4 regions of the Phyllobacterium sp. GQ127 genome follow, and region 1 is predicted to be linked to each of the others. Evidence: riboswitches for the same ligand, from Rfam matches in the RefSeq annotation. Region 1 holds a riboswitch; each other region holds the start of a gene.
What was found. Region 1 has a riboswitch for cobalamin ahead of AC6CHM_RS12995 (hypothetical protein). Riboswitches for the same ligand answer to the same signal wherever they lie in the genome.
Positions count from the first base shown of each region.

Region 2: another riboswitch for cobalamin. It lies ahead of AC6CHM_RS11450 (ABC transporter ATP-binding protein); the one in region 1 lies ahead of AC6CHM_RS12995 (hypothetical protein).
Region 3: another riboswitch for cobalamin. It lies ahead of AC6CHM_RS05585 (CbtB domain-containing protein); the one in region 1 lies ahead of AC6CHM_RS12995 (hypothetical protein).
Region 4: another riboswitch for cobalamin. It lies ahead of bluB (5,6-dimethylbenzimidazole synthase); the one in region 1 lies ahead of AC6CHM_RS12995 (hypothetical protein).

Region 1 is NZ_JCAXDZ010000003.1:198,332-205,550, reverse strand. Features, by position in the region: gene AC6CHM_RS13005 (GlsB/YeaQ/YmgE family stress response membrane protein) at 1-95, opposite strand, end outside; gene AC6CHM_RS13000 (glutamine synthetase beta-grasp domain-containing protein) at 444-1,484, shown strand; cobalamin riboswitch at 1,622-1,845, shown strand; gene AC6CHM_RS12995 (hypothetical protein) at 1,948-2,211, shown strand; gene cobF (precorrin-6A synthase (deacetylating)) at 2,208-2,981, shown strand; gene AC6CHM_RS12985 (GAF domain-containing protein) at 3,121-4,092, shown strand; gene adh (aldehyde dehydrogenase) at 4,263-5,780, shown strand; gene AC6CHM_RS12975 (DUF779 domain-containing protein) at 5,875-6,225, shown strand; gene AC6CHM_RS12970 (DoxX family protein) at 6,218-6,628, opposite strand; gene AC6CHM_RS12965 (DNA-3-methyladenine glycosylase) at 6,761-7,219, shown strand, end outside.
Region 2 is NZ_JCAXDZ010000002.1:640,871-648,089, reverse strand. Features, by position in the region: gene AC6CHM_RS11455 (transglutaminase family protein) at 1-1,940, opposite strand, end outside; cobalamin riboswitch at 2,483-2,696, shown strand; gene AC6CHM_RS11450 (ABC transporter ATP-binding protein) at 2,967-3,773, shown strand; gene AC6CHM_RS11445 (ABC transporter substrate-binding protein) at 3,773-4,720, shown strand; gene AC6CHM_RS11440 (FecCD family ABC transporter permease) at 4,721-5,734, shown strand; gene cysQ (3'(2'),5'-bisphosphate nucleotidase CysQ) at 5,866-6,684, opposite strand; gene cysN (sulfate adenylyltransferase subunit CysN) at 6,697-7,219, opposite strand, start outside.
Region 3 is NZ_JCAXDZ010000001.1:1,078,591-1,085,809, reverse strand. Features, by position in the region: gene AC6CHM_RS05595 (isobutyryl-CoA dehydrogenase) at 1-738, opposite strand, end outside; gene AC6CHM_RS05590 (cobyric acid synthase) at 847-2,304, shown strand; cobalamin riboswitch at 2,365-2,597, shown strand; gene AC6CHM_RS05585 (CbtB domain-containing protein) at 2,647-2,826, shown strand; gene AC6CHM_RS05580 (CbtA family protein) at 2,952-3,671, shown strand; gene cobU (bifunctional adenosylcobinamide kinase/adenosylcobinamide-phosphate guanylyltransferase) at 3,671-4,195, shown strand; gene cobW (cobalamin biosynthesis protein CobW) at 4,200-5,252, shown strand; gene cobN (cobaltochelatase subunit CobN) at 5,264-7,219, shown strand, end outside.
Region 4 is NZ_JCAXDZ010000001.1:1,259,383-1,266,601, forward strand. Features, by position in the region: gene metF (methylenetetrahydrofolate reductase [NAD(P)H]) at 1-463, opposite strand, end outside; gene AC6CHM_RS06440 (ArsR/SmtB family transcription factor) at 463-1,470, opposite strand; gene AC6CHM_RS06445 (DUF2293 domain-containing protein) at 1,599-1,916, shown strand; gene bluB (5,6-dimethylbenzimidazole synthase) at 1,849-2,592, opposite strand; cobalamin riboswitch at 2,639-2,831, opposite strand; gene AC6CHM_RS06455 (MOSC domain-containing protein) at 2,858-3,466, opposite strand; gene ettA (energy-dependent translational throttle protein EttA) at 3,566-5,215, opposite strand; gene AC6CHM_RS06465 (alpha/beta fold hydrolase) at 5,700-6,641, shown strand; gene AC6CHM_RS06470 (CaiB/BaiF CoA transferase family protein) at 6,638-7,219, shown strand, end outside.

The DNA of each region.
Region 1 (7,219 bases):
ACGCCCATGTTGCTCTTCATGAACATCTCTGCAAGCCAGCCCGCAACGCCACCAATGATGATTGCTGCGATCCACCCGATTCCGGCACTTTCCATAATACTCTCCATTTCGTTCATTCCAGATCGTTAATCCGGAAGTGAGTTATTGGTTCCAAGCTCGCGACAGAATTTGCGCCTTATCATGCCTAGAAATTCCGCACCTGCCTAAAAATGCATCAACGTGGCGATTGGTAAAAGCGGTTTTTTTGAGCCGTCAGCATAGCAATGGCAGCTTCAAACTGCAAAAAGCACCGCTAAAAATATCCGGCTAATATGTTTTTCAAATTTTTGCGATCCGGCTGAGCGAATTGGCACGCTGTTTGCATTGTCAATTCTATCTGCGAACTGCGCTCCACGATGCAGGCCTCGCAACCGGTCTGCACAATAAAATATGAGAGAAACGGAATGGCAAAATATAAACTCGAATATATCTGGCTCGACGGTTATGTCCCTTCGCCAAATCTTCGCGGTAAGACGCTGATCAAGGAATTCGACGTATTTCCGACGCTGGAACAATTGCCGCTTTGGGGCTTCGATGGAAGCTCGACAATGCAGGCAGAGGGCAAAAGCTCGGATTGCGTATTGAAGCCTGTTTCTCTTTATCCGGACAGTGAACGCAAGAATGGCGTTCTCGTCATGTGCGAAGTCATGATGCCCGATGGCAAGACACCGCATCCTTCCAACACCCGCGCAACAGTTCTTGATGATGACGGCGCATGGTTCGGCTTCGAACAGGAATATTTCTTCTACAAGAACGGCCGCCCGCTCGGCTTCCCTGAGACAGGTTTTCCTGCGCCGCAGGGCCCATATTATACAGGCGTTGGCTACAGCAATGTTGGCGATATCGCCCGCAAGATCGTTGAAGAACATCTCGATATCTGCCTGAATGCCGGCATCAACCATGAAGGCATCAATGCTGAAGTGGCAAAAGGCCAGTGGGAATTCCAGATTTTCGGAAAAGGTTCCAAGAAGGCTGCCGATGAGGTCTGGATTGCACGCTATCTCCTGCAGCGCCTGACTGAGAAATACGGCATCGATATCGAATATCATTGCAAGCCGCTCGGCGATACTGATTGGAATGGTTCGGGCATGCATGCCAACTTCTCCACCACCTATATGCGTGAAGTCGGCGGCAAGGATTACTTCGAAAAGGTCATGGCGGCATTTGAGCAGAATTGCGCTGCCCATATCGCCGTATATGGACCGGACAATCATATGCGCCTTACCGGCAAGCATGAAACCCAGTCGATCCACCAGTTCAGCTACGGCATTGCTGATCGCGGTGCATCAATCCGCGTTCCGCACAGCTTTGTAAACAATGGCTATCGCGGTTATCTTGAAGATCGCCGTCCGAATTCGCAGGGCGACCCCTACCAGATCGCGTCGCAAATCCTGCGGACAATTTCTGAAGTGCCGGAAGATGCGGAAGAAGTTCTCGCCGCTTGATCTTGTTTGAATAGTTTGGAATGGCGCGGGCACCAGCCTGCGCCATTTTCTATTGGTGATACGCCGCATTCAGCCGTTTACCGGTTTCCCCCCGATAAATTTACGCCTGCCCTGTTGACCTCAATAGGTGGGCTGGGTTCTTATAAGAGTGTTCCGGTTCTCCCCGTGCTGCAAAGCCGGGAGCTAAGAGGGAAGCCGGTGAAGTGATATTCACCAATGCCGGCGCTGCCCCCGCAACTGTAAACAGCGAGTTGCTGTCGCTTGAATTCGTTCAGGCAAAAGGTCACTGGGATTTCCCGGGAAGGCCAGACAGCAATACTGACCTGTGAGCCAGGAGACCTGCCGAAACATGATGAACGTCCACGGGCGGGGTGTCCCGGTGTGTCGCTTGCAATGGTTTGCCGCAGGCTGACTATCTGCAATCTTCGCGCTTGACCCTTGTCCCCAACAATCGGGGTTAAGCATGATACTCGGCGCCAATACAAATCAATATAGCAACCCACAATCGGTCAACGCGGCAACTGTGCCGGAAGACGTGTTTTTTGCCTGGCTGCTCTCCCGGCCTCGCGGCACCAATATCGTTGCAGCTGCAAGCCAGGAGATTATAAAGCTTGAGGCCTATGCCGGAAAACATGTGGGGGCAAAACGCCTCCACGAACTGTTCTGTGCTTTGATCGAAGAGAGTCAAAGGTCGGAACTATCGTCGGCCTCGCGTGTGCCCCAGTGAAACGCAAAGTGCTCATCATCGGAATTGGCGCGGGCAACCCAGACTACGTGACCATACAGGCAGTCAATGCGCTCAATCAGGTGGATGTATTTTTCATTCCGGATAAGGGTGCCGAGAAAGAGCAGCTATCGCGTATCCGCCGGGAAATTTGCGAGCGGTTCATTACCGACCCAAACTATCGCATGGTGGATTTTGAAACACCGCTGCGCCAGAAGCCTTCCTCGACCTATCGTGCGAGTGTCAATGACTGGCATGATAAGGTGGAGGCAACCTATGAGCATCTGCTGATGGAGGAACTGGGCGATGATGAATGCGGCGCATTCCTCGTCTGGGGTGATCCATCGCTTTATGACAGCACGATCCGCATTCTCGACAGACTGAACGCAAAGGGCAATTTCGAACTGGACTATGATGTCATTCCCGGCATTACCAGCATTCAGGCGCTCACGGCAAAGCATAAGGTTGTGCTCAATCGAATCGGCGAGTCCATTACGATAACCACCGGGCGCAAGCTTGCCGAAGGTTTTCCGAACAATTCGGAAAGCGTGATTGTGATGCTCGATGGCGAGGGCGCGTTCAAGGCAATTGATGAAGATGTCGATATTTATTGGGGTGCTTACATAGGAACGGAAGACGAGATTCTCATGTCCGGCAAGCTGCGCGATGTCGTTGACGATATTGAGCGGTTGCGAAATGTTGCGCGCACGCAAAAGGGCTGGATCATGGATACATATTTGCTGAAAAGGTCATATGACGAGATTGGAGAATAGCTGCGATTATAACCGGGGGCGTTTTGGACCTACGCCTTTAAATCGCGTCGGTAGAGCAGCCCCGGTTGCCGCCATCAATAGGTGACTTGACGTAGGCGAGAACAGGCGTCACCCTGTACATGGACTTCGGAGGAGGACCATGGGAACGCAGGATGACGGCTTACATGCCGAGCATATCCAATCTGCCGTGACAGGTGACGCTGCCGCGCAGTCAGCGGTTGTTGCATCCTGGGGGCGTTCAATGCGTCTCTACGGCTTGAAGCCTGATGAGGGCACGCCGCCAAACATGCTGACCGATCAGGAATTGCGTGAAGCGCGTGAAGAGCTGGGATCTCTCATAGAAACCGCAGAAATCGCACTCGACCGGCTTTATTCGGCGGTGGGTGGTGCGGGATGTTGTGTCCTTTTAGCGGACAAGAATGGTGTTCCAGTCGATCGCCGGGGCTATGAGGGCGATGATGCCACCTTTTGCAAGGCGGGACTTTGGACGGGCGCAGTCTGGAGCGAAGAGTGCGAGGGCACCAATGGCATTGGCACAGCGCTGGCTGAACAACGTGCCCTGACGATCCACCGCGACCAGCATTTCCGCAGTCGCAACACAGCGCTTTCTTGTACTGTAGCACCGATTTTCGATCATCGCGGGCGGCTGATGGCGGCGATTGACGTATCGTCGGCACGTTCCGATCTGACCGAGGGCTTTGTCAAACTCATTGCCATGGCTGTGGTGGATGCCGCCCGGCGGGTGGAAGCGGAAAATTTCCGATTGGCCTTTCCCAAAGCGCGCATCGTCATGGCACAGGGTAGCGAACGCGGCCATGACCGGGCTTTGAACGCATTGATTGCAGTGGACGAGGATGATCTTGTGGTTGGCGCATCGCGTTCGGCGCGTGCACTTCTCGGGCTGACTGACGAAAGCTTGAACAGTCCGTTGCCGGCGGCGAATCTGCTCGGGCAGGATACCGATGCGGAACGAGGATTTGCAGCCGCCGAACGCAGCGTGATCCAGCGAGTTCTGCGAAAAGCAGATGGCAATGTTTCCATTGCCGCGAACATGATGGGCATGAGCAGGGCTACCCTGCATCGCAAGCTTAAACGGCTTGGCTTGAACTGAGACTTTCATGTGTCTCAATATTGCGACAAATCCTGCATTCGCTTTGCCTGCCAGGGATGACACTCAAGGTGTAAAGCGCGATCCTCTGAATATGCCGCGAGGAGGCGGTATGGAAATCGTGCAATGCGTCCGGTCCTTACCCTGACGCGTTGCTTCAGGGAGGAAGTTCAATGAACAAGGTAGAATTCAACCGAACCGTCAAACCCAACTTCAAGAAACGCTACGGCAACTTCATTGGCGGGAAATTCGTCGAGCCGAAGGCAGGCCGTTACTTCGAGAATACATCGCCGGTCAACGGGCAGGTGCTGTGCGAAATTGCCCGGTCTGATGCCAGCGATGTGGAGGCCGCGTTGGACGCCGCTCATGCTGCAAAGGATGCCTGGGGCCGGACAAGTGCCGCTGAGCGCAGCGTCATGCTCAACAAGATTGCACAGGTAATGGAAGATAATCTTGCTGTGTTGGCGCAGGCTGAAACCTGGGACAATGGCAAACCAATCCGCGAAACGACGGCAGCCGACATGCCGCTTGCAATCGATCACTTCCGCTATTTTGCCGGTGCCATCCGTGCGCAGGAAGGCGGAATTTCAGAGATTGACCACGATACTGTGGCCTATCACTTCCACGAACCGCTCGGTGTTGTCGGACAGATCATTCCGTGGAATTTCCCAATATTGATGGCTGTGTGGAAACTCGCCCCGGCATTGGCGGCGGGCAATTGCGTGGTGCTTAAACCTGCCGAGCAGACCCCGGCCTCCATTCTGGTACTTGCGGAACTGATTGCCGATATCCTGCCGCCGGGTGTTCTCAACATCGTCAATGGTTTTGGTCTGGAAGCAGGAAAACCGCTCGCGTCGAGCCCGCGCATTGCCAAGATCGCCTTTACCGGCGAGACCACGACGGGTCGTCTGATCATGCAATATGCCAGCCAGAACCTTATTCCCGTTACGCTGGAGCTGGGCGGCAAGTCACCAAATATATTCTTCAAGGATGTGGTGGCTGAGGATGATGACTTCTTTGACAAGGCCATCGAGGGTTTCGTCATGTTTGCGCTTAACCAGGGCGAGGTCTGTACCTGCCCGAGCCGCGCGCTCATTCACGAGTCAATCTATGATCGTTTCATGGAGCGTGCCCTTAAGCGCGTGGAAGCCATCGTACAGGGCGATCCGCTTGATCCAGCGACCATGATTGGTGCGCAGGCATCCAGTGAACAGCTGGAAAAAATCCTGTCATATATGGACATTGGCAAACAGGAAGGCGCTGAGGTTCTTATCGGCGGCGAACGCAATGTTCTGTCCGGCGATCTTGCCGGGGGGTATTACGTGCATCCGACCGTGTTCAAGGGTCATAACCGGATGCGGATTTTCCAGGAAGAAATCTTTGGCCCTGTCGTTTCAGTGACGACGTTCAAAGATGATGACGAGGCCCTGTCTATCGCCAATGATACGCTTTACGGCCTCGGCGCAGGCATTTGGAGTCGTGATGCTAACAGGTGCTACCGCTTTGGCCGCGCCATTCAGGCCGGTCGCGTCTGGACCAATTGTTATCACGCCTATCCGGCTCATGCCGCGTTTGGCGGATATAAGCAATCGGGCATCGGCCGTGAAAACCACCTGAAGATGCTTGATCACTATCAGCAAACCAAGAATATGCTGGTAAGCTATAGTCCAAAGAAACTCGGCTTCTTCTAAAAACCCATAATTCAACCTGGCGGGCATCTCGGCTCGCCAGGTTGAGTTTCCAAAAGGTTTTACCCAAGGATTGGCAATAGAAGGTATGGGAAACATGGAGGAGAGAGTTGAAGACAAGGTGAGCGCCACGCCTGCTGCGCTTGAATTGATCGCAACCTTGCAATCGGAATATGGGCCGATCCTGTTTCACCAATCTGGAGGCTGTTGCGATGGCTCATCGCCCATGTGCTATGCGCAGGGTGACTTTATCATCGGCGATAATGATGTGAAGCTTGGTGAGATTGGCGGTGCGCCGGTTTATATCAGCGCGTCGCAATATGATGTCTGGAAGCATACCGAGCTTATTATTGATGTGGTTCCCGGCCGCGGCGGAATGTTCTCGCTGGATAATGGCCGGGAAGTCCGATTTCTGACGCGATCGAAAGTTTGCGCCACTCCTAATTGAATGGGATAAGAGCCCGAAGGCGACGGTCACGCAGATAAAGACCTCCCCACATGATCAGGCCAAGATAAACGCCGAAGAACAGATGCGTAAACAGCGGATTGCCAATGCGCAATTGTGTGAGGATTGCGCCGCCGAGATAGCCTGTGAGCAGGATCGCACCCAGTATGGAAGTGCGCGGCCAGGCATAGAGAGCGGTACAGACCAAACCCAAGATACCAAGGCCGCGCGCGAATGCCACCGTGGTTGGAAGCCCGATTTCAGCGCTTGTCTGGATAACAATATCCAGTGGTACGAGCTTGATGCCGCCATCAAAGATCATGAACAGTATAAAAATGCCGCTGAGGATACGGCCAACCCACAGGCTCTTGCCGGAAATGTTGCCGGCATATGCGATATTTTCCATCTTCGTTCGTCCTTTTGAGTGTGATGTAGTGCCTCAAGGACGAACCATGGGTAATATCTCCTACAAGTGCTCTTAAATTTTTTCAAAGCGTTGAAGGATGAAAATTGTGGCGGCTAATTTAAAGGAGGTGCGATGATTACGCCGGAGTTCTTTCAACGTGACGCGGTTACAGTTTCAAGAGATCTTATTGGCGCGAAGCTCTTTCTTCATGGTGTCGGCGGACGGATTGTCGAGACTGAAGCCTATACGCAAGACGACCCGGCATCGCATAGTTTCAGAGGCCCTGGCCCTTCCAACAAGGCAATGTTCGGGCCAGCGGGAAACGCCTATGTCTACCGATCATACGGCATTCATTGGTGCCTGAATATTGTCTGCCTGCCCGGCTCCGCAGTTTTGATCAGAGCATTGGAGCCTTTGCTGGGTATGGAGACGATGAGTGAGAGGCGGTCAACCGACAATCCACGACTATTGTGCTCGGGGCCGGGCAGGGTTGCGCAGGCTCTCGGTGTTACCAAGTCCCACGATGGTTTGCCTATTCTGGAAGCGCCCTTTTCTCTGGAACAGCGCGCGGATCCGATTGAACTAAGCATC
Region 2 (7,219 bases), on a different contig from region 1:
TTGGCGGCAGCAGCTTCCGCCGCCCCGACAAGTTCAAGATAGTCCTCAAGCGCCTCAACCGGCGGCATGAACACGCTCAACCGGCCATCGCGCGGTTCAACCGAAATGGCTGTACGCACCGCGCCGCCAATCTCTCCCAGTTCCTGCTCCACACGCTCTTGGGCATTGCCTTCAGCGGCGGTGAACGAAGCAACCGCTTGCGGCTCGTCTCTCACATCAATGCCGGTTAATGCCGGCGAATCCGGCAAAGGACCCCGCTCTACGGAAGGGTCAACCGGCACGATGAAGGGAAACTCGGAAGGCGGCACATGTGGCAGAGCGCCCAGCGGCAGGCGGTAACCGACAGGAGAGTCGCCCGGAACCAGAAAGAGCTTGCCGCGCCGCGTAGTCCATTTTTCACTGCGCCAGCGCGGACCTTGCGCGGCCTGGCTGTTCCAGCGCTGCACCGGCAATACAAATCCTGTTGGCTCTGTTAGTCCCCGTTCGAAAACACGCGCCATGCGGCTGCGCTCTTCCGGGTCTTTCAGCATGGAGTTTGAGGGGTCAACATTCTCCGGCAAATTGCCTTCTTTGACGATCCATTCTGCGGGGTCCTCATAGGCGGCGGCAACCATATCGTCTTCAACGCCCAATTCGCCAGCCATCTCCACCAGCAGTTTGCCGGCATCGTCCGGTTTGACATCCGCCTTGCTGTTTTCCGCGGCGATAAGATCAGGATTGACCCAGATGGGCTGGCCGTCTTTTCGCCAATAGAGTGAGAACGTCCAGCGCGGCAGGCTCTCCCCCGGATACCATTTTCCCTGCCCGTAATGCAGAAATCCGCCCGGCGCGAAACGATCACGCAAGCGCCGGATCAGCTTGTCAGCTTTTTCCCGCTTGGTTGGGCCAACGGCATCGGTGTTCCATTCGCCGGATTCAAAATCGTCAATTGAAACGAATGTCGGCTCGCCGCCCATGGTCAGGCGAACATCCCGTTCCTTGAGCAGCGCATCGACTTTGTTGCCAAGCGCATCGAGCGCGTCCCACGATTCATCGGAAAATGGCTTGGTAATGCGTGGATGCTCCGAGACGCGCGTTACCCGCATGTCAAAACCGAATTCGACATTGGCCGGTTCAGCCATGCCTGAAATCGGTGCAGCATTGCGATAATGAGGTGTTGCGGCCAGCGGGACATGACTTTCGCCAGTCAGCAACCCCGATGTCGGATCAAGGCCAATCCAACCGGCACCCGGCAAGTAGACCTCGCACCAGGCATGTAGATCAGTAAAATCCGTCGTTGTCCCGGCAGGCCCATCCAGCGCCACCAGATCGGGCTTTAACTGGATAAGGTAGCCGGAAACAAAACGCGCCGCCAAGCCAAGATGACGCAAGGTCTGGACGAGAAGCCAGCTGGTATCACGGCACGAACCTGTACGGACATTCAACGTGGTTTCCGGTTCTTGGACACCGGTTTCCATGCGGATAACATAACCAATCTCGCGCTGGATGCGTGCATTAAGGTCCACGACGAAATTGACTGTATTGGTGCTTGAGCGATCAATCGTTGCCAGAAAATCCGACAGAAGCGGCCCAATCGGCTCCGGCTTCATATATAAGGAAAGATCGTCGCGTATATCTTCAGGGTAAGCGAAGGGCCAGATTTCCCCGGCAGGTTCGACGAAGAAATCAAACGGATTATAGACGGTCATATCGGCAATGAGATCGACTTCGATCTTGAGCTCCGTGACGGGCTCAGGAAAGACAAAACGGGCCAGAAAATTACCGTAAGGGTCCTGCTGCAAATTGACGAAATGGTTGGACGGACTGACCTTCAACGAGTGGCTCAGCACTTTGGTTCTCGAGTGCGGAGCTGGTTGAAGGCGGATGATCTGCGGCCCGAGCATGATGGGGCGATCATATTTATAGTGAGTCAGGTGATAGACTGCTGCGTGAATTGCCATGTCGCCCCAAAATTCAATAAAACATCGATGTCGCCAAAGGCTACATGCGAAGCCTAGCCTACTCCATCGGCTTGTTCACGCTTAAAAAACTTATTCTGCCATTTATTTTAGCACGTACTGAATCTGCACCTTAAACGGGCTGGCAAAATGGACGACACAACCAAATCCAAGAGAGGGGTAACATAATTTGCATTAGGCTTGCTGCGTGGTTCGACGGGGCTCACCATGAGGGAGGTTATTATTTGCAGGAAGTTACTTCCTGCAAGGTTATCGACCAATGTGCAATCAAACCACATTCCTCATGGTGAGCCCCGTCGAACCACGCAGAAACTCAATGCCAACAAAGGGTAGCTGCTGATTATCACCCTGGAATTGAAAAAGACCCGGACGAGCTGGACACTCACTATCCGGATCTCCATTCATTAAACCAGAAAACGGGAGGTGGGCGAAAGCCTCCCTCTCACTCCTGAGGGAAACATAGCATTCTTCTATTTTTTCCAAGTGCTATCTCTTTTACCCCATTTCATTTTCACTTCGGTTCAACTACTAATCATCGTGATGGTTTCTCCGGCTAGACAATGCTGGAGATGAAAAGGGAACACGGTGAGGCGTACCCAAAAGGGACCGAAACCGTGGCTGCCCCCGCAACTGTAAGCGGTGAGCGACGCCTGATGATGCCACTGATCGCAAGATCGGGAAGGTAAGGCTTTGCCAAGACCCGTGAGCCAGGAGACCTGCCATCATAATTGAAATTCGAACCGGACGGGGTGTGCCGGGAGCGATGCGATGACCTCTGTCCGCATTAGCGGCACCCGAATGCTTTGAATAGCTTCCGGTTCATCGTCTGCGTTCTCTGTCCTCCCCTTGAAAGTTGGCAGGTATGAACGTTTCGCGCATCGTCACTTCGACCCAGCATCATATTATCTACCCTCTCAAACAATCGGCATTGACGATTGTTATAACATTACGCTATCTCCTACCCATGTCGAAGTCCTCAGAATATTTCCACGGCATGGGAGCGCGCCCGTGAGCCATATACAGCTTGATGCAACAGCCGTGAGCTATAAAACCGGAACCCATATTTTGGTTGATGCTGCGTCGGTCGGCATAAGATGTGGCGCAAGGCTCGCTATTATCGGGCCGAATGGCGCTGGAAAATCCACCTTGCTGCGCATGCTGGCCGGGCTGCTGCCACCGACGTCCGGCGGAATAAGCTTCAACGGCAAAATTATCGGTACAATGTCGCCGCTTGAGCGGGCCCGGCAATTTGCCTTTGTCGGCCAGGCCGATGCCCCCGATCAACAGCTTCTTGTCGAGGATTATGTATCTCTTGGCCGCATTCCCCATCTGGGCGTCTTCACACGCACGGTCGACCGGGAAATCGTCGAAGATTCCATGGAGCGCGCGCGGATCAGCCATTTCCGCCGTCGTGCATTGGGTTCATTGTCAGGCGGCGAACGGCAGCGCATGCAATTGGCGCGCGCCCTCGCCCAGCAACCGGCCATCCTGTTTCTTGATGAACCGACCAATCACCTCGATCCAAAGGCGCGCAGCGAACTGCTCCTGCTCGTTGCCGGACTTAATGTCACGACCATTGCCGTTCTGCATGATTTGCCGCTTGTTGCGCCCTTTGCAACCCATGTAGCAGTCATGCACAGCGCTCAGCTTGTAGCGTCAGGCACGCCCGACGAAACGCTGACCCCGCGCATTGTCAGCGATGTATTTGACCTTGATGTGCTGCGCCTCAGGCACCCATCCCGCCAGCGCGACCTTATGGTGTTTGAAGCACCCGAACCGATCCATGACGCCCATTCTCATTCACGGAGCATTTGATGAAAAAATCCCTTTTTGCCCTCGCATTTACTCTTCTGTCTGCGCCTGCCTTTGCTTTCCCTGTAACCGTCGATAGTTGCGGCAAACCTTTGACCTTCGACGCCGCTCCCAAACGTGTCGTCGTCAACGATATCAACATGAGCGAAATGGCTTTCGCGCTTGGCCTGCAATCTTCAATGGTTGGCGTGACCGGAATCACCGGCTGGTACAAGCTCGATGATGCCTTCATCAAGCAGCAGGGTTCCATTCCGGAACTTGCACCAAAAAATCCGACACTCGAGAATATTATCGCCGTGCAGCCTGATTTCTTCTTTGCCGGATGGAATTACGGCATGCGCATCGGCGGCGAAGTTACCCCCGATACACTTGCGCCCTATGGAATCAAAACCCTCGAACTGACCGAGAGCTGCGTCCATCTCGATAAAAACCGCCCTGCCGCTTCCATGGAACTTCTCTATGGCGACATCGAAAAGCTGGGCAAAATTTTCGACAAGGAAGCAGAAGCTGAGAAACTGATTTCCGGCTGGAAGACCCAATTGGCACAGATCAAAAAGAAGGTCGGCACCAACAGCGGTAACCGCGTGTTCCTTTATGATTCCGGTGAAGACAAACCATTCACCGCTGGAAAGTTCGCCATCCCTTCAGCGATGATCAGCGAAGCTGGCGGCGTCAACATCATGGATGACCTGGAATCCAGCTGGGCCACCACCTCTTGGGAAACTGTTGCATCACGCAATCCGCAGTTTCTCGTACTCCTCGATTATCAGGATGATGTTGGATATAAGAAGCTTCTCGATTTCCTGAAGAGCCATCCGGCCATGAAGGAAACCGATGCAGTAAAGAATGAGCGCTTTGTCGCCCTTCGTTATGCGGAACTTACGCCGGGTCCTGCGAATATCGAAGCCATCGAAAAGATTGCCAAGGCAATGCATCCGGAAGCATTCTGAGTGCATTTTCCGGCGGGAACAAAACTGACTTTAGCGGCAAGCACGGTGCTGGTCATCGTGCTTGGGCTCCTTTCCATTGCCTATGGCTCAACATTTATCGCGCTTGGCGACGTGTTGAATGCCTTGGCGCATTTTGCAGGGCTCAGCGATCTGGCCACGACTGTGCCCATAGAAAGAATTATTGTCGACCTGCGTTTGCCCCGCGCCATCCTCGGCCTGTGCGTCGGTGCTGGCCTTGGCATCATTGGCGCAATGTTGCAGACCGTTACCCGCAACGATCTCGCCGACCCCTTCCTGTTTGGTCTTTCCTCGGGGGCTGCTGCTGGCGCGGTATCGGTTATAAGTCTTTTCGGCGATCGCTTCGGCGTATGGACCCTGCCCATTGCTGCGTTCAGCGGTGGCATGCTCGCAGCTATTATCGTTCTGCTGCTGGTGCGCCGCGTACAAGGTCAAGGTCCCGAGCGCATGATCCTTGCTGGCCTTGCCGTATCCTTCATCTTCACGGCGCTTGCCAATTATATGGTGTTTTCCGGCGATCAACGCGCCGCCCATTCGGTATTGTTCTGGACGCTTGGAGGACTGGGAATTGCGCGTTGGGATAATCTGCCGCTGGCATTGATTGGCCTCGCCTCGATCCTCGTCTTCGCGCTTTATAACCACCGCAATCTTGATGCGTTTTTGGCGGGCGAAAACACCGCGGAAAGCCTCGGCGTCAGGGTCAATCGAACTCGGAATATCGTGTTTATTGTTTGTGCCTTTTCAACCGCGATCTTTGTTTCAGTATCGGGCGTTATCGGCTTTGTCGGGTTGATGATTCCCCATATTGCGCGGCGTTTTTCCGGCCAGCTCCATGCCGGACTGATTGTAACTTGCGCGCTTTTCGGAAGCATACTGCTCCTTTCAAGCGACCTCGTCGCAAGACTGCTGCTCGCGCCGCAGGAATTGCCGATTGGCGTCGTCACCAGCTCCATCGGTGCGTTCTTCGTCGTCACCTTGCTGCTGCGCAAAGGATGAGATGATAATTTACTGCAGACCAAAGCCAAATGGCATTTGTTAAGGCATATGCCTGTGCGAGAGGCACTATTCTCGTGACAAACAATCTAAAGGATTTCAGCCGGGTTCCAGGTCTTAAAGCTGAAAACTGGCTATAGTCTGCCCCGAGCGACGAATCCGGGATTGGCAAAATCAGCATCATCCGCCTGATTGCGGCGACCATAGCTCAGCAACTTGCCATCCAGCGTCAGCGTCGTTCCACCAGCGGCGCGAAGCACTGCATCCCCGGCAGCCGTATCCCATTCCATCGTCCGGCTCAGGCGTGGATAAATATCCGCCTCGCCCCGTGCCAACAGGCCGAATTTGATCGACGATCCAACAGAAACACATTCTTCAATATCAAAATCTTCCAGATGCGCATCGGTTTCCGGCGTACGATGAGAGCGGCTGGCAACGGCGATCATCTGCTGCGGTGCCTTGCGGCAGGAAATTTGCCGTGCCGAAACAATGCTGCCCTCATGATCCAGCGTTATTTCCCTCGCGCCATCCGGGCCACCTGTAAACAGCCAGCCACGAACCGGAGCATAGACAACGCCCAAGACCGGAATACCATATTCGATAAGAGCAATATTGACTGTGAAGTCGCCATTGCGATTAACAAACTCGCGCGTTCCGTCCAGCGGATCGACGAGATAAAACCGGTCGCCGAGATCCCCCGGCACATGTCCGCCGGAAATTTCCTCTTCCGCAACAATGGGTATATGCGGCGTTGCCCGGCGCAATGCTTCCAGGATAATTGCTTCAGCCGCATGATCCGCAGCAGTGACTGGCGACTTATCGTCCTTAAGCGCGACGTCGCAACCTTCTTCGTAGATGCGCAGGATTTCGAGGCCGGCTGCAATCGCGGTTTTCTCGAATATGGATAGCAACGATGCGTAGTCGATCGTTGTAGGTACTGGATTTACTGTCACGTTCAGCCCTGCCTAGATCGACCACGAACTATGATCGAAATTGAAGATGATTCCGCGATCAGTGAGCAGCTTTTCCACTTCCGAGGCAAGCTCTTCGGTTGTCCGTCCCACGGTTTTCAGATGAAGCTCCGGATTCTCCGGCACTTCATAAGGCGAATCCACACCGGTGAAATTCTTGATTTCACCGCGCAGGGCCTTCGCATAAAGACCCTTTGGATCTCGCCGCGCGCATTCCTCAAACGGCGTATCAACGTAAACTTCCATGAACTCGCCATCGCCAAGCAATTCGCGGACCATGCGCCGCTCGGCGACAAATGGCGAGATGAACGAGACCAGCACAATCAAACCCGCATCAACCATCAGCTTGGCAACTTCACCAACGCGGCGGATATTCTCCACGCGATCTTCTTCGGTAAATCCGAGGTCACGGTTAAGACCGTGGCGGACATTGTCACCGTCAAGAATATAGGTGTGCTTGCCAAGTGCAGCCAGACGCTTTTCGACAAGGTTGGCGACTGTCGATTTTCCAGAGCCC
Region 3 (7,219 bases), on a different contig from region 1:
AAGCCCTCCCATGGCTATTTTAAATCCATCACCCTCAGCACCAAGCCGATTTGCTACAGGAACCCGGCAATTATCGAATAAAACTGTGCGGGTGGACTGGGCGTTCCAACCCATCTTGAATTCATTTGCGCCAAATGACAGGCCCGGAGCATCCTTGGGAATGATCAGTGCAGAAATGCCCTTTGGTCCGGATTCGCCGGTGCGCACCATGGTGACATAAATATCGCTATCGCCTGCGCCGGATATGAATTGTTTAGCACCATTTAAAACGTAATGATCGCCATCCAGAACAGCTGTAGTTTTCAACGCCGCCGCATCGGAACCGGAGTTCGGTTCCGTCAGGCAATAGCTGCCCAGCCACTCCATAGACGTCAATTTGGGCACAAATTCTTGTCGTTGAGCTTGTGTTCCGAACAGGTCGATCATCCATGTCGACATATTGTGAATTGATATAAATGCTGAGAAGGCAGGGCAGGCCATTGAAAGAGCTTCAAATATCAGCACGGCATCAAGCCGTTTCAAACCCGATCCGCCAACATCCTCGCGCACATAAATGCCACCCATGCCCAGCGGACCTGTCTCGCGAATGACATCGGCGGGAAAATGCTTGTCGCGGTCCCAAGCGAGTGCCTTCGGTGCTACCCGATCAGCCGCAAAAGCGCGTGCCATATCCTGAATTGCCAGTTGATCATCATTGAGTTCAAATTGACCGGCCGCCGCATCAACGACTGCATCCATTATAGTTCCTCCCGAATATTACTGCCGGTCACTCTATCGGATGCGCGTAAGCGCGCAACGGCTTGCATGGGACTAGGAAGAGAAAGACATATCCGCTACTCAAAGCCCATGACACACGCAATCATGTTGCAAGGAACTGGCTCTGACGTTGGCAAATCCGTTTTGGTGGCGGGATTGTGCCGTCTGGCGCGCAATCGCGGTTTGAGGGTTTTTCCATTTAAGCCGCAAAACATGTCGAACAATGCTGCTGTTAGCGATGATGGTGGTGAGATTGGCCGGGCGCAATGGTTGCAAGCGCTGGCTTGTGGCGTGCCCTCGTCGGTTCACATGAATCCGGTATTGCTGAAGCCTCAGTCAGAAACGGGCAGCCAAATCATTGTCCAGGGCAAAGTTTGGGGACAGGCGAAGGGCAGGGATTATCAGCAATACAAGGCGGGATTGCTGAATGCGGTTATGGAGTCGTGGGATATCGTTCGTGCCGATGCGGACATAGTCATCGTTGAAGGAGCTGGATCGCCCGCAGAAATCAATCTGCGATCAGGGGACATCGCCAATATGGGGTTTGCCGTCAAAGCCAATGTGCCTGTGGTTCTGGTTGGCGATATTGATCGAGGCGGGGTGATAGCGTCGATTGTCGGCACGCACGCAATTCTTTCTCCTGAAGATCGGGATATGATTTCCGGTTATCTGATCAACAAGTTTCGCGGCGACATTTCGCTTTTCGATGACGGTTTGAAATCTATCACACAATTTACGGGCTGGCCGTCCTTCGGGGTTGTCCCTTGGTTGAAAGATGCCTCCCGTCTTCCGGCGGAAGACTCGGTTGTATTGGAACGGCTGGTCAAAGGTGATGGGCGGGCGTTGAAAATTGCCGTTCCAGTGCTTGATCGCATTGCCAATTTTGATGATTTCGATCCGCTGATAGCTGAACCGCAAGTCGAGGTCGTCATGATCAAAAGTGGAGAGCGAATCCCTGCAGATGCAGGTTTGGTCATTATTCCGGGCTCCAAATCCACCATTGGTGACCTTCAACGGTTCCGTGAAAATGGCTGGGACCGCGATCTTGATCTGCACAGGCGCAGAGGTGGTCATATTATCGGCATTTGTGGCGGCTTCCAGATGCTGGGTAAAACAGTATCTGACCCCCAAGGGATTGAAGGAAATATCAGGGAAATCAGAGGTCTTGGTTATCTCGATATTGATACAGTTATGGAGCCGGAGAAGACCGTGCGCAATGTCCAAGCCCATTCATTGCAGTTTGACATACCGTTGAAGGGCTATGAGATTCACCTTGGTCGAACGACTGGCCCCGATTGCATCCGGCCAGCCGTGAATATTGATGGCATAGCGGATGGTGCAATATCCGCTGACGGCAAAGTATTCGGTACCTATATGCACGGGCTTTTCAACGCGGACGCATTCCGGGCAGCATTTTTAAAGTCCATGGGAATATCTGCGGGCGCTCTCGATTATCACGCTGGTGTAGATGCGGCGCTTGACTCCATTGCAGCGCAATTGGAGTCAGTTCTGGATATCGAGGCATTGTTTGCGCTTAAACGTGTCTGACGGCGTAGGCAGCGATCAAGGTGTCGCAGATTCGTTTGACTTTTAGAGCGCTTGGTGAATAACGTTCAGCAGATGATTGGTTCCCGCATTGGCCAAAGGCCAGGGATCAAAAGGGAATGCGACGGTCGTACCCATTAGGGCGATCCCACCGCAGCCGACCCCGCGACTGTAGAGCGGTTAGGATATATGCCATGCTGAACGCGAAAGCGGACGGCAGTCACTGGGAAACCGGGAAGGCGGCATTTATCTTGCGACCCGCGAGCCAGGAGACCTGCCAATCACAGGGTAATAGTGCCCAAAACCGAGGGGGATTTTCCCTTCTGGCCCTGCACGGAGGTTGTTATGGCTACTGTTCGTACTTCTAATACGATTTCTCTCCCACTCGCATCGCGTCTGACGACGGCTGTTGTGTCATTGCTTCTCGGCGTGTTTATTATTTATGGCGTCGGTCTTTCACATTCTGAAACGCTGCATGACACAGCACACGACACCCGCCATTCATATGGATTTCCTTGCCATTGAGTCTTTGAAAGCTGAAATGCTGATTCAGCTATCGACCCTTAAGCATTGAAATAATGATGGTTTGTTTGGTCCGGGGCCTTTGCAGGTGCCCGGCGTCTCGCTTTTGGAATTGGGGAGTGGACTCCATGTTGGTCAAATATTTGCTGGCTACAATCATAGCCGGTCTGTTTGCCGGAATAATTCTAACACCGGCCATGTATGTAAAAAATGTACCGCTGATATTGCATGCGGAAGAGTATGAAAGTGCGGGCGGCGGAGGTCATTCCCATGATACGCCTGCCTCTGCGAGCGAATCTGCGGCGGTTACTCCGCACGAACATGCGGAAGAGGCGGGTCCCGAGCTGCCATTTGGACGTCTCGGTAATACGTTGTTGATCAATCTGGTGGCTGGAGCAGGCTTTGCGTTGATCACTGGTGCTGCGGCGCTTTTCCTCGGTCGGCGCATTACCCTTCAGAACGGAATCTATTGGGGGCTTGCAGGATTTTTCATCTTCAATTTTGCACCGGCGTTCAGCCTTGCCCCTGAATTGCCTGCTATGCCTGCAGCGGATCTGGCCATGCGGCAGACCTGGTGGCTGATAACTGTCATTCTGACGGCGGGCGGCGTGTATCTGATCGTACTGCGTGAGCAGATTTGGGCTAAGCTTCTTGGTGTTATATTGATTGTCGCTCCCCATATTTATGGCGCACCGGAAGCAGAAGATCTGACATCAGCGGTGCCTCCGACACTTGCCTCGGAGTTTGCCGTCTCAGCACTGGCAACCAATCTCTTCTTCTGGGTTGTACTTGGTACTGCACTGGGCTGGGCAATTCAGAATTATGCTTCATCGGAGCTTGAGCAGTAATGCAACCGCTGGAACGCGAAATTACCTTTATTCTTGGAGGCGCGCGTTCCGGCAAATCGTCCTTTGCCGAAGGTCTGATCGAATCATCCGGGTGGGATGCTATTTATCTTGCCACCGGCAGAGCGTGGGACGATGAAATGTCCGAGCGAATTGGGCATCATAGAGCGCGGCGCGGATCCCGATGGATTACAGTTGAAGAACCAATTGATCTGGCCGGAAAACTGGAAAGTCTTGCTGGTGTCGAAAAGGCAATCCTGGTCGATTGCCTTACACTGTGGCTGACCAATTTAATGATGGCCGAACGTGATATCGACGCCGAAATAGCACGTCTGATAAACACACTGAGCCATCTCGCGGGTGCCATTGTTCTGGTTTCCAATGAGGTTGGTCTTGGAATAGTACCGGAAAATCGCATGGCACGTGAGTTTCGTGATCACGCAGGCCGATTGCATCAAGCCGTGGCTGCCGCTGCGGCAAAAGTCTATTTCGTGGCAGCAGGGCTGCCGCTCAAAATGAAGGGATAACAAAATGCAGGGTCACAAGATTCCGGCAACGGTCATCACTGGCTTTCTCGGTTCGGGCAAGACTACCATGATCCGAAATCTGCTCGAAAATGCCAATGGCAAGCGCATCGCGCTGATCATCAACGAATTTGGTGATCTTGGCGTTGACGGGAATTTGCTCAAAGGCTGCGGTATCGAAGCGTGCCGCGACGAAGATATGATCGAACTTAACAATGGCTGCATTTGCTGCACCGTGGCTGATGATTTCATTCCCACCATGACCAAGCTTCTGGATCGACCTGATCGCTTTGATCACATTGTCATTGAAACGTCCGGTCTTGCTCTTCCACAGCCGCTGGTTGCCGCTTTTAACTGGCCGGAAATCAAGACACAGGTAACCGTTGATGGCGTTGTTACCGTTATTGATGCTGCCGCCGTGTCGGAGGGCCGTTTTGCAGATGATCACGATAAGGTTGACGCTCAGCGCGAGCAGGACGAGTCACTTGATCACGATAGCCCGCTGGAAGAGCTGTTCGAGGATCAAATTCGCGCCGCCGATCTTATTGTTCTGAACAAGACCGATCTTATTGACGAAGCTCAACTTGCCGGGGTCAAGAGTGACGTGCAGAGCCGCTCATCGCGTTCACTTAACATGGTTTCGGCTAGCTTTGGCAAGCTTAGCAATCAACTCCTACTTGGACTTGGTATTGGCACTGAAGAGGATATTGCGAACCGCAAGTCCCATCACGAGATGGAACATGAGGCAGGCGAAGAGCATGATCACGATGAATTTGAAAGCTTTGTCGTTGGGCTTGGGCCGGTTGCAGAGCCCAAATCATTTGTTGAGAAGTTGAAGCATGTGATCGTCGATCATGATGTCCTGCGGCTCAAAGGTTTCGTTGATGTACCCGGCAAGCCTATGCGCCTGGTCATTCAAGCCGTCGGATCACGCATCGAGCATTATTTTGATCGTAGCTGGAATCCGGGCGAAGAACGCCAGACAAGGCTCGTTGTTATTGGCCTGCACGATATTGATTCAGCAGCCATTACATCAGCTGTTAATGCTGCTGCAGCCTGATCGGAAATTGAATGCATCTTCTGCTGGCTCAAAAAGGAACGATTGCTGAAGGCACCGAGGCAATTGATCTCGGCCAGACACCGGGAGATGTACTGTTTCTTTCTGCTGCCGATACAGAACTTGCGAGCCTTGGTATGGCCCAACGGCAAGCTGGCAATGGCTTGTCGTTACGCTTGGCAAATATGATGGCGCTTGCGCATCCCATGTCCGTCGATGCCTATATCGAGCGGACAGCCCAATATTCCAAACTTATCGTTGTCAGGATTATCGGCGGCGAAAGCTATTGGCCTTACGGGTTGGAAGCGCTCCACGCCTGCGCTGTAAATCATAAGGTTCATTTGGCGGTTCTGCCGGGTGATGACAAGCCCGACCCGGGTCTGGACCGGTTTTCGACGGTTACGCGTCAGGATCGCGACGCTCTTTGGCATTACTTGCTGGAAGGTGGAGCGCAGAATGCGCATCGCTTTCTTGATTATTGCGCGGCAATGATCAATGGCGGAGATAAGCCGCAAGAGGCTGCACCATTGTTAAAGGCGGGCCTTTGGTGGCCGGGGAGCTCGGCTCCATCGCTAACCGAATTGCGCAAACACTGGGTGGCGGATGCTCCAATTGTTGCTATCTGCTTTTACAGGGCACTGGTGCAAAGCGGACAAATGCAACCCGTGGAAGCACTGGTTAGTGCGCTGAAGGCAAAGGGCCTTAACCCCTTGCCGGTTTTCGTTTCCAGCCTGAAAGATCCAGTCTCAGTTGCAACACTGACAGGTATTTTTAATGAAGCCGCGCCAGCAGTGGTCCTGAATGCAACTGGATTTGCGGTTTCGGTGCCCGGCGCGTCGCGTAAGCCCACCGTGCTTGAGCATGACGATGCTATGGTGCTGCAAGTCATCTTCTCAGGCTCAAGTGTCGATCAATGGCGCAATTCTGATCAGGGCCTTTCAGCGCGCGATCTGGCGATGAATGTTGCACTGCCCGAGATAGATGGCCGGGTTTTATCGCGCGCGGTGTCGTTCAAATCCGCACGCCATTATGATGAGGCGGTTCAGGCAAATATTGTTACGCATGAGCCTTTGGCCGATCGGGTTGAGTTCGTTGCAGCATTGGCTGCTGGCTGGGCTCGTCTTCGCGTCACAAAACCTGCCAAGCGTTTGACGGCATTGATCATGGCGAACTATCCAAATCGCGATGGCCGCCTTGGCAATGGCGTCGGCTTGGATACGCCAGCTGCAACGCGGCATATACTCGATAAAATGCGCGAGCAGGGCTATCCGGTCGCCGATATTCCTGCCGATGGCGATGCGCTGATTGATCATTTGATGGCGGGACCAACCAATTCCGCGAATGATGGGCGCGAGGTGCGCGAAACGATTTCTCTGCGAGAATACAAAGACTTCTTCGACACTCTTCCTCAATCGATTCAGGCCGCAGTAGTCGAGCGTTGGGGCAAACCAGAAGCCGACCCGTATTTCATTGCAGGCGATAACCTATTTGCGCTGCCTTTGGCGAGATACGGCGAAACTCTTGTCGGCATTCAGCCAGCTCGTGGTTATAATATTGACCCGAAAGAGACTTACCATTCGCCTGATCTTGTGCCGCCGCATGGTTATATCGCATTCTATGCCTATCTGCGGAGCGTGTATGGTGCCCATGCCATTGTACATGTCGGCAAGCATGGCAATCTGGAGTGGCTGCCGGGCAAATCCCTCGCGCTATCCGAAGCATGCTATCCAGAGGCGGTTTTAGGCCCTGTTCCCCATATCTATCCTTTTATCGTCAATGACCCAGGTGAGGGTACGCAGGCAAAACGCCGTTCATCGGCAGTTATTATCGATCATCTGACGCCGCCACTGACCCGTGCTGAAAGCTATGGACCGTTAAAGGATCTCGAGGCGCTTGTTGACGAATATTACGAAGCCTCGGGTGTTGATCCGCGTCGCCTTGTGCGTCTAAAGGGACAAATTCTCGATCTC
Region 4 (7,219 bases), on a different contig from region 1:
TTTCGGGATATGCAGACACCGAAATATCGAAGTCAGCGAAAGCTTTCAATCCAGCGACAAGTTCGGCACCGTTTTCATACCCACCCGGTGTCGGTTTGTAATGAGCACCTACGCCGCTTGCCGGATCGCCGCGCAAGGCGACAAAGCGATTGACACCCATGGCGGCAAATTCGCGGATTACCGTGTCCACCTCTTCCTTCGTGGCATCAACACAGGTTAAATGTGCCGCTGCATTCACATCGGTTTCGGTTAAGATGCGCTTGATCGTGCGGGCTGTGCGTTCACGAGTTGAGCCACCTGCCCCATATGTCACAGAGACAAATTCGGGATTAAGCGGAGCCAGACGCGTTACAGTCTCCCAGAGACGCTCTTCCATCACCTCGGTCTTTGGCGGGAAGAACTCGAATGAAACCTTGATATTGCTACCAAGATCGGCACGGCGGGATTGGCGGAAAAAACTCATTAGACACTCTCCGTAACGCGGGAGGTTGAAACAGGATCGGCAATTAGCAAGCGTGGGTCGCGTGCCAGCCACAATTTAACAGTCAGTTTGTCTTTATCTTTTGGTTGTAATTCCATGCTCTGTTCCAGCGTCAGTCCGGCTTCCGTCAGCCAGTCTTTAATCTGTCCATCATGAAAACCGAGGCGCAAATGGGCATGTCTGTCGCGTAGAAATTCAAGTTCGTGTGGAGCAAAATCGACGATCAACATTCGGCCGGAAGGACGCAAGGCACGTGCAGCTTCACGAATGGCCTCGGCCGGATTATCAAGGAAGTGCAAGACCTGATGGATTGTCACCAGATCGAAAGACTCTCTGTCTACCGGCAAGGAATAGACGTCACCTTGACGGACTTGCGCGTTGGCAATGCCGGACTTCTCAAGATTTGACCGGGCAATCGTCAACATGTCGCGATTGATATCGATACCGACACCGCGCAAGTAGAGCGGAGCAAAGAGCTCAAGCAGGCGCCCGGTACCCGTACCGACGTCGAGCATCGCTTGAAACGGTCTTGCACCTATGATCTTGGTAAGGGCCTCTTCCACAGCGCCGTCTGGAACATGCAACGAGCGGATAGCATCCCAGCTTGAAGCATTCGCGCTAAAATAGGCAGCCGCACGTTCACGGCGCTGAAGCTTCACAGAGGAAAGACGTTCAAGGTCACGCTCCAGCAGGGGATCAGAACAATCCAGGCGATCTAGCAGGGAACGGGCAATATCTCCCACAATCAATGATTCCGCCAAACGGAAATAGGCCCAGGAGCCTTCCTGATAGCGGTTGATAAGACTTGCCTCAAAGAGCAATTTCAGATGTCGTGACACTCGCGGCTGAGATTGTCCTAAAATGGATGTGAGGTCGGAAACAGTTAGATCACCACGCGACAACAAAGCAAGAATGCGTAGCCGACTAGGCTCAGCTGCCGCTTTCAACGTATCAACCATCAGGTCGAGATTAAGATTGTGCCTGTCCATAACCAATCCTCAAAAGACATAAAGATATGTTTATGTCATGAGGCGACGATTGGCAAGAGGTTTTTGCCATTGACGACAATTTCTGCCGCGTCTGAAATAGGCGCCAGAATCAAATTAGAAAGACATCAATGAGTGCAGGAACGAACCGTCAGCGTTCAATCAACAAAGCGCTGACCTTGCTTTTACCCGCCGTTCCCTATTCCGATTCGGAACCAATACGCGCGGCCGCAGGTGCGCCCCACATGAAGACCTTGCCGCCGCCGATTGCCGTATGGTTGGCCGCTATTGCCCATGTGCGGCATCAACATACAGACTATGATGCGCTGCGCGACGAAGGCTATGACAAAGAGTCCGCTCGTTTCTTCGTGCTTGATGCGATTAATCGCAAACTGACGGAATGGCGGGCAACACGTCTTCTGGATCCGGATGAGGAAGATCTGAGCTGAGCTGGCCCCAGCCTTCTTCAAAAATAAGGTCCTGTAATTGGATTCTTTTGCGCCAGCCCTTTTTTTCCAGCTCCGGTGCATCAAAAAGCTCGTCGACATAGCCCAGGCATAGATAGGCAACAATCTCAACGTGATCCGGAATACCTAATATTTGGCGCATGTCATTGTCGTGATAGATGCTCACCCAGCCAACGCCAATACCTTCAGCACGGGCAGCAAGCCACAAATTTTGGACTGCACAAACGGTGCTATAGACATCCATCTGGCGGTTGTGGGTGCGACCGAGCACGACCGTTCCACCGCGTGTCCGGTCGCAGGTGATGCATAAATTGACCGGCGCTTTAAGGATGCCTTCCAATTTGAGAGAGGCATACAGCGCCCGGCGTTCATCTTGAAACAGGGCCTTGGCTTCCTCGTTGGCTTTGGCGAAAGCGCGGTGCACTTGCCTCTTGCGGGCCATATCGCGAATTGTGATGAAGTTCCAAGGCTGCATGAAGCCTACAGATGGAGCATGGTGCGCCGCATCGAGCAATCGCATCAAAACATCATAGGCGATCGGTTTTGACAAAAACTGATCGCGGACGTCTCGCCGGGTATAAATCGCCTTATAAACGGCCGCACGCTCATCGTCAGTAAAATCACCCGCTGGAACCGGACTATCAAAAGCTTCGTGCATTGTTTGCTCCTAACAACGCTTGAGGCCCTCGCCGCCGTCCGCGCAGCTTGGGCTATGGGGTCCGGCCGGTCTTCTGACTTGGGTTCAGCTGAACCGTGCGCCTTCCTGTGGCCTCTCGGCCACCGTGGCATAATGCACGGTCATTCCCCTTACAGCGCTGGGCACGTGCCGGATTTTCACCGGCTTCCCGATTCTCCGCAATCGTCTAAATTGCTGGCACCGGACCTGTTTTCTATTCGCCATGAAAAGGCACTTGGCGCAAGCCTTAGACCCTGTAAATCCACTGTTCGGGAATACGAATATCAACTTTTTCACCGGCGCGTATGATCCCGGGCTTTTCAACCCAAGCGACGATACCCCGCGAGCGCTTGGACACGCGTACAAAATCCAATGCAGTGGTGGTTTCGTCAGGAGTACCCGCATGCGAAGCAATAGAACGACCAGCAATCTTGCAGGGCGCATTCTGTCCATCGACTTTCAACGTCACGCCACCTTCAAAAAACATCAGCGATCTGGGTGGTAGCATCGAAAGGGATGGAATACCGGAAATCACCATGTTTCCACCGATCCATTCAGCTTTCAGCTGAGGCAAGCCCATGCCTGCTGCGATCTCGTCAAGCTCGTCGGCACTTAGAATGGAAAGGTGGCGTTCGTTGCGCATCTCGGTGCCACGCGGATACCAAGGCTCACGTCCGCCAGAGCGACGCGTCTGACCCGCGTGAAAGTCACCGACAATACCGTCAAAAGTCAGTTCCAGTGAATCTGTTGGAGAAGTGACAAAATCCCTGTCGAGTGCCTCAAATAGCCCGATCACACGACCACTGACCTTACGCGAAGGGACTATTTCGTCACGATTAACGAACAGGTCAGTCATCATTTGCTCCAAAGAGTTCCCTGCTTTAGAAAAGCGGCAAATTATCTGGCGATTACACCAGCAAAGACAACGGGGAACCTTGCGGTTCCCCACCTATACTTAGCGTGTCAGAGGCTTGTAGCTTGGACGCTTTGGATTGACGCTATCGGGACCGAGACGACGAATCTTGTCGTTTTCATAATCTTCGAAATTGCCTTCAAACCATTCGACATGGCTATCGCCTTCGAAAGCCAGGATATGCGTCGCGAGACGGTCAAGGAACATGCGATCATGGCTGATGATCACGGCGCAACCTGCATATTTTTCCAAGGCATCTTCAAGTGCTGCCAAGGTTTCCGTGTCCAGATCATTTGTCGGTTCGTCGAGGAGCAGAACATTGCCACCGGACTGAAGCATCTTGGCCAGATGCACGCGGTTACGCTGACCACCAGAAAGATTTCCAACTTTCTGCTGCTGGTCGGTACCCTTGAAGTTGAATGCTGAAACATAAGCGCGGGAGTTCATCTCATGCTTGCCAAGCTTGATGATGTCAGTCCCGCCGGAAATTTCTTCCCAGACATTCTTGTCGGCTTTCAGGTGATCGCGACTCTGATCGACATATCCGAGGTTAACAGTCTCGCCGACGCGAATAGTGCCGGAATCCGGCTTTTCCTGACCGGTGATCATCTTGAACAGAGTGGTTTTACCCGCACCGTTCGGACCAATAATGCCAACAATACCGCCGGGTGGCAGTTTGAAAGTCAGGTTTTCGATCAGCACACGATCACCGAAAGACTTGGTGAGATTTTCGGCTTCGATAACCACCTGACCCAGCCGTTCACCCGCCGGTATCAGAATCTGGGCATCGCCGGGGCGCTGGTCGTTAGCGGCGTCAACGAGCGCATCATAGGCCTTGATACGCGCCTTCGATTTTGCCTGACGTGCTTTCGGGCTGGCGGAAATCCACTCGCGTTCGCGCTCGAGAGCTTTCTGACGGGAGTCATCTTCACGGCCTTCCTGCAGCATGCGCTTGGACTTGGCACCAAGATAGGCAGAGTAATTGCCTTCATAAGCAATGCCGCGCCCACGGTCGAGTTCGAGAATCCAGCCGGTCACATTGTCTAGGAAGTAGCGATCATGCGTAATCAGAAGCACGGAGCCCTTATATTCGCGCAGATGTTTTTCAAGCCAGGCGGTCGTTTCAGCGTCCAAATGGTTGGTCGGTTCGTCGAGCAGAAGAAGATCAGGCTGCGACAGCAGCAAGCGGCACAAAGCAACACGGCGGCGCTCACCACCGGAAAGATTGGTTACTTCGCTGTCGCCGGGTGGGCAACGAAGTGCTTCCATCGCCATCTCAACTTGCGATTCAAGGTCCCAGAGGTTTTGAGAATCGATGACATCCTGTAACTTGGCGCCTTCATCGGCGGTCTCGTCGGAGTAATTCATCATCAATTCATTGTAGCGATCGAGAATGGCCTTCTTGTCGGCTACGCCATCCATGACATTGCCCATAACGTCCTTGGCTGGATCCAAATAAGGTTCCTGCGCCAGATAGCCAACGGTAGCGCCATCCGCCAACCAAGCCTCGCCTGTATATTCCTTATCCAGACCAGCCATGATTTTCAGAACTGTAGACTTACCGGCGCCATTTGGACCCAGAATACCAATCTTGGCGTCTGGGTAGAAGGACAAGTTGATATTCTCAAGAACCTTCTTGGTTCCATATGCCTTGTTCAGGCCGGACATGTGATAGATGAATTGGCGTGCCATAACGCGCGTCACTCCGATGCTCGGGATTTCTTTTGAATGAATTTGCGCCGTATGTAGGCGAAAGCCTCAGCCGTGGCAATGGATGCCCATCAATTTCGACCTTCGCCAAACGAGCGAAACCGGGCGCGGATATTTCCGTCACCCGGTTTCCCCTCTGGTGCCGCAACAGGAAGCGTCCTCTTCTCCCGGTAGCGGCCATGTAAACTAACTAGACGAAATACGTTTCGTCATTGCAACAACATCATCCGATTCGCGATTACACCGCAAAATTGCAATACCCGCGAAACTCATATGCTTCAGGTTTAAAGTTCTGCGGCAAGTTTAACGGGTTTGCAAGGGGTTTTGCAAAATAAAATTGCACACCAAATCACCTGACTAATAATTGAGCACAATAGTCCAAAATTAAGAATAGTTTGTAGATTGTTTTCCACATTGACTAATTTTACGGCACCCTCTCAACTGGGCTTCTCGCAAAGAGGTTGCCATGAGTTTTGATGATACCGACGTTTTGACCACCAGTACTGGTGCAGCCCTTGCAATACGACACATGCCCGCAAAGGGTCGGGTTCGCGGGATCATTCAAATAAATCACGGAGTGGCCGAGCATTCTTTGCGCTACAAACGTTTTGCAGGATTTCTGAGCGAGCATGGTTTTCACATTTATGCACATGATCATCGGGGGCATGGCCTGACGAGAGCACAAGACGCACCGGCGGGACGCTTTGCTGCAAAAGATGGGATGGACGCCGTGTTGCGCGATGTTGATGCGGTCAACAATGAAGCGCGCCTACGCTATCCGGATTTACCCCTGATCATTTTCGGGCATTCCCTCGGCGGACTTGTCGCGCTTAATTACGTTTTCAAACATCAAGAAAAAGTGGATGCGGCTGCAGTCTGGAACGCAAATTTTTCGGCCGGAATGTTGGGAAGGTTCGCCCAATGCCTATTACTGGCTGAACGTATGTTTTTAGGTTCTGATGTCCCAAGCATGCTGCTGCCAAAACTTACATTTCAGGAATGGAATCGCAGTGTAGCCAATCCGCGAACGGATTTTGACTGGCTCTCGCGGGATTCTGCTGAGGTCGATTTGTACGTGAAGGATCCCCTTTGCGGCTGGAGCCCTACTGTGAGCATGTGGCGTGATACATTCGATTTGGTATTCACCGGAGCAAAGGATAGCTTGTTGAGTAAATTGCGTCGCAACCTACCCTTCAACCTCGTTGGCGGTGCCAAAGATCCGGCGACAGCACAAGGCACTTCCGTCAATCATCTGGACCATAGAATGCGCAAGCTCGGCTTTACAGACGTTACGACCAAAATATATCCCGATACGCGCCATGAGGGCCTAAACGAAATCAACCGTGAACTCATCATGAGCGAATTTGCCAATTGGGCTATCCACACAGCGTCAAAGGCAAGCCGATGATTGCTGAGCAAGCGGCAGCCCCGCTTAAAGGCATACGCGTCATTGAACTAGCCCGAGTGCTGGCTGGCCCATGGGCCGGACAGGTTCTCGCTGATCTTGGAGCCGATGTCATAAAGGTGGAAAATCCCTCCGGCGGCGACGAGACACGCGGCTGGGGGCCCCCTTTCATCACCAGCGCAGAAGGCGAGAACCTTTCCGCAGCGTATTTTCACTCTTGCAACCGAGGCAAGCGCTCCATCACGGTCGATTTTACAACCGCTGAGGGACAAGAAACCGTAAAAGCGCTCTGCCGGACAGCTGATGTTGTGCTTGAAAATTTCAAGGTGGGCGGACTGGCAAAATACGGACTGGATTACGCCAGCCTAAGCATTGAGAACCCGAGACTAGTCTACTGTTCAATAACAGGTTTCGGCCAGACCGGCCCATATGCATCGCAGGCTGGCTATGACTTTATCATTCAGGGAATGTCCGGCCTGATGTCGGTGACGGGCGACCCTGATGGCCAGCCTCAAAAAGTAGGTTTGGCAGTCGCGGATGTATTTACCGGACTCTATTCGGTCATTGCCATTCAGGCCGCC